3 regions of the Sulfobacillus thermotolerans genome follow, and region 2 is predicted to be linked to each of the others. Evidence: riboswitches for the same ligand, from Rfam matches in the RefSeq annotation. Region 2 holds a riboswitch; each other region holds the start of a gene.
The links. A riboswitch is a leader RNA that binds a small molecule or an ion and turns the genes downstream of it on or off. The one in region 2 is predicted to bind cyclic di-GMP.

Region 1 (3,278 bases), 520 kb from region 2:
TCTCTAGATTAAAGTAATCGGTGTCGCTCCGGTCATCGGTAGGATGATGATCAATGCCATCACCACGAGAGATATTACGAACCATTTTTTATTCACTGTATGGTCCTCCCTGATTTATGGTCATCGCGTCAAATAGGTGCCACGAATCCTCCCATGAGATGGTGGGACGTTGACTGAACCTTTGCGCCACGTTCCATGCTACATGATTATGACACGCCGCAAAGTAGGTTGCGGCCGCCTGCCAAAACTCTGTGCTTTCGATGCCGATGGCTGATCGAGTACGAGCACGCATAAGACAGTCTTGGGCGCGATCATACGCATGGAGGTGCGTCCATCGATAGAGGTATTCCGTGAGCAGGGTAATAGGGAGGTCGGATGTAGCGTAGGCGTCTTCCAACCGCTGTAAAAAGTCTCGTTGTTGATCCCATTGGTTGGTGAGGCGTGCCCACACCACCTGATTGTGCCACACCGCGTGGATGAGAGAAGACTCTTCGAGCATCATCGCAATTTGCTCGACCCGATTGAGCGCGGCAAGAGTGCCGTCGAGCTTCTGGTTATAAAACTGGATAGTTGTCCAACCAATGGTAGCCCACGCCTCCACCAAGGCAAAGCCCCGTTGTTGACTTTCCACGCGCGTAAACTCAAATAAGCGTTGCGCTTCGTCCACCTCGCCTAATAACCAGGCGCATGTGCCGCGATTGAGGGCCATGCGCAGTCCCGATTCCGTGTAACTTCCCGTATGATCCTGAGCGAGTCGATAAAAGAGTTCTGCCGTACGTAATTGTCCAAGCTTTTGGTAGGCAGCGCCCAAGATAGCGAGGAGCCAATAATATTGGTCTGACGGTAAAGTCCACTCTGGATGAGCGAGCCACAGCAGGCCAAATTGTACTGCATGGGGTGCCGCCAACAAAATGCGGATTCCCCACGCTATAATTGGGTAATAATGGCTATTAAGGGGGCTGTGTACTAGAATGAGGCTCAGATTGGATCATACGCCCCCTTGCACCGGAGGGAACCCTATGTTACTTCGTAAAGAACTCCACTACGAACGAGCCGTTGTCACACCACGAAAAATTTCCACATGTTGCCGCGATGCGTAACTTTAGGACAAGACGTGCCGTTTCATAAATCAAGAATGCGATCACCGGAAATAATTCCCGATGATCGGTTCTTCACCAAATAGCAGTCCCTGCCAATCGGCCGGAACTTATGTCTTGTTGCGGGGTATCCGTATTCCGTGATTGAAATAGGTTTCCCTTGCCAGTTGTTCGTCCATCGAGGTTCTGTTGAAATGGCGATATCATCGACGGTGTGTTGAAGCACCCGACCGTGTTGATCACTCAGCAAACGGGGTGTGTTTTCATGGTCGCAGTTCGTGCTTTTCGGCTTTGGTCACTCTCACCGTGCTGGCGTAACTTGTCCGTCCCCATCAGCGTTATATCATTACCAACATTTAACAGGGCACACCCGTGCGGAAGCCGGCGTCGCAAAGTCATAGGGTCTTCCGTCCTGAACCGTCGGGACCAGATAGCCTGACCGCCCCTCACGATCATCGCTCTCGGATCGTCGGTGGAGTGCCCTCCCGAAGGAGATGCGAGGATGATCAGGGGCCTGCAATTGCGTGAGCGGATTATCGTCGACCCTCAACAACAAGGGATATGGCGTGCGCATCACTTTGTGCCATTGCCGATACGGACCTATCGGATTTTGGCGTGCTGTTTGGACCATCCACATCAAATTCTTCCCGATTCTCTGCTCCTGCGTGTCGGATGGCCTGAAGATATTCGTACGCCCGCCGATTTATTTCCCCAGATTCACCGCATTCGTCAGGCCATTGAGTGACGATTTATGCGAACTTCATCGGAATCAAGTACAATTTGAATCCGCGACTGATTTTGGCCATGATCACGATGGAATCGAGTGCGGCCGATACCTGTCAAGGAGTGAACGTGATTAGTGCACCGTATTTAGCGACATGGCAAGACGATTGCGACTGCAATTGTGACGATAATTGTTCCGAGTGTCAGTCCGCCATGAATGCACATTACCAAGATAACCCGCTGATGGCCATTGACCACGGGATCGACTTTCTATTTTCCGATAAGTATTCCACTACAGCAGAAGATTACACGAATATTCTCAGTGCCATTAGCGCTTACAATGGTGCGGTCTGCGGAATGGTTAATGGACAAGTCACCAATTATGGGGCCAGTGTAGCCTATTACGCTGACATCTGTTCCACGACTGATGATGATTTACCTCTCGGTTTTGTGGGTTACGCTGGAGCAGGTTTAAGCTAGTCATGGGAAATAGCGGACGACGAACTCGTCGCATTGCGAGGGGTTCGTTGTCCCACTGTTTATGGCTATCTCGTCTTTATTGAAGTTAATACGTGAATAAAAAGAGAGGTGCCCGACTTTGCCGAGAGCATACGGTCGTAGATGGCACCATTGCCCCGAATTTGCTGTGCAAACGGGGTGAAATCATAAACATTAGAACCGTTAGCCCATGCCGCCTGAAATTGTTCCCCGGAGGCCGTGGCAGTAGCCGCTAATAATCCATGAGGAGCCGGGAGAGATGCCGGATTAATGGTTGCCAGCAAGGATTTTGCAACCGTCATATCCGCTGCGCGGCTTCCGTTACTCACTTGAATCGTCCAGTTGCCGACTGTCCATTGGAGAACACCTGACGGATAGAGCCTTGCGGTAATGCTAGAATTCAAAAAAACGGATGTGGAGTGCGTTCCGAGTCGTGTCAATGGGATCCAAGTCGGAGCCGCCTGCGTTTGAAGAGCGCTATAGGCTTGCGTCGCCGAACCATAATGGGACCCTTGGATGGTCGCAATCCATATATGGGAGGAATGGGGGATCTGTGCGCTATTCATCGGCAATGCGGTGGCACTCCTCCAAAATGTCACCTGATACGAATGAGAAGATTCTTGTGTCGTAGCGGTAACAGGCCACGAGGGATGCGAATCGATTGATGGAATATAGGTGGGTAATTCCACCGGCATGGGAAACTGCCTATGGATCACAACAGCAATGGATGTATCTAATGAAGAAGTATCGGTGATAGGGGATTTCGATGCAATCGGTGATGTCGTTGATATCGATGCAGACGGTGTTATCGTAGGGGAAGCACTCGGTGACGCAGAAGGCGTCGTGGTCCTGCCATTCGGTTGCACTGTAGCGGAACTGGGACTATGGTCAGCGCTTGTCGGCGTTCCCGCGAGGTGATTGCTGATCCCACACCCCGCCAACGCGAGCGTTCCCAGTGCT
Region 2 (3,278 bases):
TGTCACCGAGAAAGTACCCCTTAGCATAAAACACACAGCCTTACGGCTTCGGTGCAGGATGCGGGGGAGACACCTTGGGAGGGCGCGTCTTGGATTCGAGCATCTCGACCGAACACGCGGCGCTAATAAAGCCGTTAAACAAGAGGTCAGGAAGTCCACTCCAGCGAAACTGCTGCGCAAACACAGCAGCTAAACAAATTAAGGTTTCGGCAATGATGAAAACGGCCCGCGGAATCGATAGACAAGGATAATGGATGAGCAACAGTTTCATAATGCCACTTGTCGCCAGCGTAATGCTGCCTAGGGAAACCAATTGGCTTGTAGAATTCACATGCATCGCCTCCTTCACAACTGGTATAACTGAGGCGTGGGGTGATGAGGAAGGGGGAGATCGAGGTGATTTTGTCATAGCCCCCCGGGGGATTAAAGAATATGCCAACATCCCCCGCGGACTAGCTTTCTTTGGAATCGTCCAACCCCAGTTTCTGGCGGATATGTTGCACGTGGGTTTTCACTGTACTTCTCTCAATATGCAACTGGTCCCCGATCTCTCGCTGACTCAACCCCGACTGCAAAAGACCATAGACTTCACGTTCTCGACTTGTCAGACTCCCCAAGGCATCGTGAACTTCCACGACAGACGCGCGATGCCGAAGCGTTGCCGCAGCGGACAGAACAAGAAAATTGACAATCAACCAAAAGGCCATATGACTAACGGCTAGACTCGTCAAAGGACGGGACGGAAAAGGCCATAACGTCAAAACCGCAATACTGCAGTAGGTTACCGCAATCCAGTAGCCTACACCATTGTAGTAGGCGATGAGTTCAATGCCAATGAGAGGCAAGAGGGCGGGAGCATTCGATGCCAGCGTAATCGAAAATTCCGTAAGGACCACGAGACCTAAGACCAAATCAAAAACTGTTGTAATAACCGCCAATAAAATAACGGAACTCGCGTGGTGCCGATGCAACAACCATGCCAAAATGTCGGCAGCCGAGACAACAAAAGCAGACAGCCACGCATGGGGAAGGCTCTTTCCGGGAAACGCCATGATATTCCACCACAAAAAGATGGACACAATCCCGCGTAATGCTAAGCCCCGTGAAAAAATCCAATAGAAATCCCCGGGCGGAAACTCCACTGACGAAGAAGATCCTCCTGGATGCATATGCGGCAGCACGGCTGTCATGGCCCCCTTTCAACGGGACGGTAGACCCTGTGGCTTTGCGAACCGAGTTTTCACTCGGGGTGCCTTTATCTATTCCGTTTCATCGTTAAGATGCATCAAATCATGTGCCTGTCCTAGGTCTCAAGGCCATTGAGCCTATCTTACGCTCGGAAGAAAATCTTAAGGAAAATTATACCTTCTGATAATTTTTTGGTCAATTAAGAATATGCGGACGGATGATTCCTTATTCCTCAGACTTCTACCACGTCGAAGTTTAAGACAACGTGGATCAAAAAAAGCCTCCGCGCCCGAACCGGAGGCAAAAACCTGTCTTGTTAGCGACTCGGAACAACCGCCGTGTCATCCAAATACTGGTCGACCCACTGCTTGGTATAACTCAGAGCTTCTCGGCAAGGTTCCCCAAGGGAGCCGGGCCACACATGTGGCAATCCTGGAATACGGTGATAGTCCCACCGCTCTGGCCACTTGCTGACGCCCGTCGCCAATAAGAAAAATTCTTCAGCCCAATTGGCCCGTATCTCGCTATCATTGTCGCTATGGATCAAGAGCACCGCCCGCGATCCAATGCGCGGCACCTTATAACTCACATCCCAATCGAGGAGTGCCTTTTTCACCTCATCTGCGGGCCATCCATAATGGGGATGTTTATCTTTCAAGTAATCTAAATTGGGCGTGCTGGAAATGGACACGACACATTGGATCGGCGCGGTCCGGTTATCTGCCGCCGCCCAAAGGCCTACCAACCCGCCCAGACCCCGTCCAATAATAGCAAAGCGCCGACCTGGTGGACTGTCCGCCAATTTCTGCGCAATGTATTGCCGAGCCCGTTGCATCGTGGCCAAATAGCCTCCAAAAAACAAATCGCGGTAAAAATCTGGACCTTGTGTTCCTAGCGAGATGTATTCCCAGTCAGCTCCGGGACGAATCGCCGCAAGATCTCGCAACCCTTGTTCCGGATGATGATCAGGAAAATCCCCAATAACGAGAATCTCTTCACATTTAGCCTCAGTCATCGTGCCGTTCCCCCTTCTCAGTCGTCGCCATATCCGTACGCAGAGGGACAAAGAACTGGCAGACACCTCGCTCTCCATCGGCCAAATGAATCACCGGCGCATCGAGATGATGCGCAAACGCCCGTGCTTCCGCATCGCAGACGGACTGCGTTCCACGCCAATAAGGAAAGGGGCATCGCTGCATAGTAATCCACCAGCCATTCGGGGTCTTATTCCAGCTCATCATTAAGGACTCATCACGCGACACATCGTCAGGTGTGTGGTCCATGCGCCCGCGGTAATAATCATCAATAAAAATTTCTAAAATACGATCCCGCAAAGCCGGCCCTCCGGCTTCTTGAATCGCACTGAGCAACCGATTCACCGGTTGCATGGCCGTACTCTCTTTCGGAACCAAGCGATATTCTCCCGTATGGCGCGATCCCGGTAACAAAGACATGCGCACCACCCCTTCGCTCACCAGTTGGTGCAGGGTTCGTTGCACATGCCGTCTGGAAACCCCCATTTCCTGCCGCAATTCTTCAGTGGTCACCACGGGATGGTCTGTCAAATAGAGCACAATTTTTTCACGCAACCCCGACGGCATATTCAGGCCCCCCTTTGGGTTCCCCCTTCAGCCATTGCCGCTTCCTCTAAGTTCGCCCGATGTAGAAAGGCTTGAACGATATCATCAGCGGCAATACCTTTCACCTTGCCTTCACGAAACAAGCGCTCCACAAAATCGGGCAGGTCTTGCACAGACAAGGACGCCTGGTTAATAGCATCTTGCAGTGCTTGCAGCGCCTGGGCAGGCTCAATCAAAAAATCTCCCCCAAGCCACGCACTTTCAATAAGGCCTTCCCGCTCCCGCCAAATGGCTCGCACCAATCCGGTTGGCGCCTTGTAAAGACCTTCATACAAGTAAACGTCCCCGGTAATTTTCGTGCCAGGCACCGTCCAGCCTTCGTTTTGAAAGACAAAATCGGGATCAAACAACTGAACGGCGAACTGCTTGGCCGCTTCTTCCTCATTCTCGCGCAAGTCCTCATAATGCGCAGGTGTATCGAGCATGTTAGCAAACTCTTGACTTAAAATG
Region 3 (3,278 bases), 1.5 Mb from region 2:
ACACGCCAGTTTATCGTCATGCTGACGAAATGCCACGATGGCTTTTTTGAGTTGCAAAGGTTCAGGCAGATCTTCCGCATCAAAAATGGTTACGTACTCCCCTCTGGCCAGTTGCAGTCCGTAATTGCAGGCTTTGGGCTTAGTGCGTGGCTCGCTTGGGGGGACAATCACGATATCGATGAAGTGCGGTAAGTTAGCGGCCTTTGCGGCCGCAATCGTGTCCTCGTCGTCAGCTTCAAGCAGTAACTTGACGTCGAGTCGGTCCTTTGGATAGTCAAGAGCATTTAGTGCCCGTGTTAGAGTTGGCAAGACGGCCGCTTCTTCACGGGCTGGTACTAAAATCGTATAAATCGGTAAATCGCGCTCGTCTAATGCCGCGACCATATCCTGACTCCCTAAGGCGGAATCAGGAATATCCGTGCCTTGGCGAATCATCCACAGACGATAGGCGATGGTCACAGAGTACATAATGATAAGCAAGCTACTAAGGACCGATGTGGCCACACTAGGATGCCACACTAAGAGCGCGACGACACAAGCTAAGGTGACAGCAACACTAACCCATTGTCCTCGTGTCATAGTCTTTCGGGCAGAATCTTCAGGCCGAACGGTAGCCAGGTGGTCACGGCTCATAGCCATATCAACAACGTGAAATCGGGCCGTTAACACGGCCTCAATATCACGCTTGCCAGACACCATAACTTGAGGAGCAGAGGGCAAAAGACGCTCTAATTCCTCCACCGCTTGTTGTGACTGCCACGGATCTTCGACAGCCAGCACAGCCGCCGACCCACTCCATCCAATGGGTACCATCCGGGCTTGGCGCCAAAACTGTTCCTCCCTTAGAGCCCAGACATGGCTCAGATTGGGTTCGTGGGCAATTTTTTCTGGATCTTGTGCTAACAAGTTCACTTCAGGAAGGTTGAGTTGCGACGCTACAACCCGGGCCACCCCCCAATAAGTGAGGACCCGGTGCTGAACCAAAATTTGGCCGAGTTTTCCACCGCGCCGTGCCTGTTCTGCCAACGCGCTGTCAACATCGCGCGAGGAAATGAGCCCTAAACGTCTCGCGGTTTCTCCGAAATAAGATGATGGCCGCACATCATGGTGTTCACCCAAGACGCGTCGGTACGCGTGAGCAATGCTCCGCGCACTCGCACGGTAAAGTTTTACCGGCACGACAATACGTCCTAATAAAGCTCGTGCGTCATCACTTAAGGGAAACACCGCAGCCACACAGACCCTGCCCGAATCAAACCGAAAGGCTAGCAATCCAGCCTTTTGCGCACTGGCCGCATCTAACATCAGTGCTGCACTCGGGTCAACGGGGTCATGGATTTGTCCCTGAGAATTCCTTGTGGGAAAGAGGTCGATGCTCTCGATGGCCTCTTGAGGCATCGCGGGCGCGGAATCTACAAAATGACTTGGACCGACTATCATGAGATATTTCCTTTCTGGGAATTCTCGACTGGCTGAGGCGGATGCAAAACGGGTTTCCTTTTGTGATTCTGCTGGGAGGACAAGGAGGCATAAACAATAATCATTCCCCCAAAGAGCACAAGCGGAAGAATATCAATAGTCCAAAACATCAACAACATGGCCACGAGAAATATTGCTACGCTACCTGCAGTCCAAACACTGCGTCTCAAAGTCTTCATCGTCCACCTCATCCTCTCGCCATCCTAAAGCGTTAATCACATCGTAGATGGTTTCCTGTGCTCATTGTAAAGAATAGGGTCTCGCGATACCGTACCAGCTAGCGTCTCAGACTGCGTCTTACAATCCCATCGTTACCGGCGCAAACTGGTAAATATTTTGCGGTTTTGACCTGTTAAAATCTTGAACATTCTTTGCATCTAGGATTACTATGAGATTAGAAAAACTTGGAAGAACCAAGTCAAGCATTGAAACGGCCGATAAGGGCAAACCTGATTGAAAAACAGGGACGCAAAACTAAAGGGGCTTCTTACCATTACGGTAAATGCCAGCCAGTTGCCGAAACGGGACATTGGATTTGAGACCGTCCCGCTTTCCGGGAGGTCTCGTTTCATGTCGGAGGACATGAAAGGAAGAAAATCCAATGACGCCGATGGTTAAATTGATGGCGCTTAGTGCGCTGGCGCTCCCATTAACTTTTCTTTCCGTGAACCATTCCGTTTCCACGGTGGCAAGTAACGCGGTTCTTGCTGCGCCCCCCCTTACCACCTCGATAAGCCGCAATGATTTCGGCATTGACGTGTTTTCCTATGATAGTCAGTTAAATCTCCCCTCCACCATACCAACCCTGCAAACACTGGGCATGGGAATGCAGCAATTTCCTAACGACAACCAGTGGAGTTGGGTCAGCAATACATTTCGCAACGGGGGGACCGGTGCGGTGTCACTTAATGACTGGTCCCATATCTTACAGGCTACGGATAATAGCGGCTTATTTATCTTTAATTATGATGAGAACCCAACGTTCACCGGCGGAGGAGATGCCCAAGACGCTACTCTTCTCACGCAATATATCGTGAGTCATCATCTTCCCATTTCCGCTATTGTCATTGGTAGCGAGGAATATGGTCCCTGGGATTTTGCCGCCAACATGAATACCTCGCACTCTGCCGCCTATTATGCGCAAAGCGCGGCCCAGATTGCCCAAGCGATCCATGCGGTTGACCCCGAAATGAAAGTCGGCATTTCTTTCTCTTTAGGAATGGGCTCGTATAGCCGCAACTGGAATCAAACGGTATTACGCACTGATGCTCCCTATATCAATTTTGTCAGCATCCATGACTATCCCCTTGCATCAAACCTCTCGAACACCGAATTGCTCACGCAAATTCCCCAATACATCTCCCAAGCCATGAATTACGTGCACGAGGAGATTGCGGCTAATGTGCCCCTCTCTTTAGCTGGGCATATCCAAACATGGGTGACCGAATACAATCCGTGTGGGGAACCGGGCCCACAATCCATCAGCCCAGTTTATGGAGCTGCGATGGTAGAGAGTGCGATGCTGTGGCGTGCGGAAGGCGCCTCTAAACTTTTCGTTTGGAGCTATGATGGGCAGGCCCATGTGGCAACACCGTCTTGGCCCGTGGCGACCAATGCTAACGCGCCATTTGGTCTCTTCGCCCTTGCTGGAGATGGACAGTCTCCTGAACTCCCAGCCAATACTTTATACCCCTCTGGTCAAGCCCTGTCCCAGCTAATGAACGCTATTGGCCAAGGGGGCGTTTTAAGCACATGGACCAACAGTTCCTTCGTTGTCGGAGCGATTAAGAGCAATGTGG

Region 1: it holds a riboswitch for cyclic di-GMP, as region 2 does, so the genes downstream of both, ORD20_RS11695 (hypothetical protein) here and ORD20_RS08920 (response regulator transcription factor) in region 2, are expected to answer to the same signal.
Region 3: it holds a riboswitch for cyclic di-GMP, as region 2 does, so the genes downstream of both, ORD20_RS01110 (hypothetical protein) here and ORD20_RS08920 (response regulator transcription factor) in region 2, are expected to answer to the same signal.

The regions. Positions count from the first base shown of each region.
Region 1 is NZ_CP133983.1:2,257,225-2,260,502, forward strand. Features, by position in the region: gene ORD20_RS11690 (hypothetical protein) at 89-910, opposite strand; cyclic di-GMP riboswitch class I at 1,451-1,544, shown strand; gene ORD20_RS11695 (hypothetical protein) at 1,600-1,842, shown strand; gene ORD20_RS11700 (hypothetical protein) at 1,839-2,300, shown strand; gene ORD20_RS11705 (hypothetical protein) at 2,366-3,278, opposite strand, start outside.
Region 2 is NZ_CP133983.1:1,740,502-1,743,779, reverse strand. Features, by position in the region: gene ORD20_RS08925 (hypothetical protein) at 41-331, opposite strand; gene ORD20_RS08920 (response regulator transcription factor) at 453-1,190, opposite strand; cyclic di-GMP riboswitch class I at 1,171-1,264, opposite strand; gene ORD20_RS08915 (alpha/beta hydrolase family protein) at 1,505-2,203, opposite strand; gene ORD20_RS08910 (HTH domain-containing protein) at 2,196-2,789, opposite strand; gene ORD20_RS08905 (lipoate--protein ligase family protein) at 2,792-3,278, opposite strand, start outside.
Region 3 is NZ_CP133983.1:249,375-252,652, reverse strand. Features, by position in the region: gene ORD20_RS01120 (glycosyltransferase) at 1-1,440, opposite strand, end outside; gene ORD20_RS01115 (hypothetical protein) at 1,437-1,658, opposite strand; cyclic di-GMP riboswitch class I at 1,912-2,000, shown strand; gene ORD20_RS01110 (hypothetical protein) at 2,081-3,278, shown strand, end outside.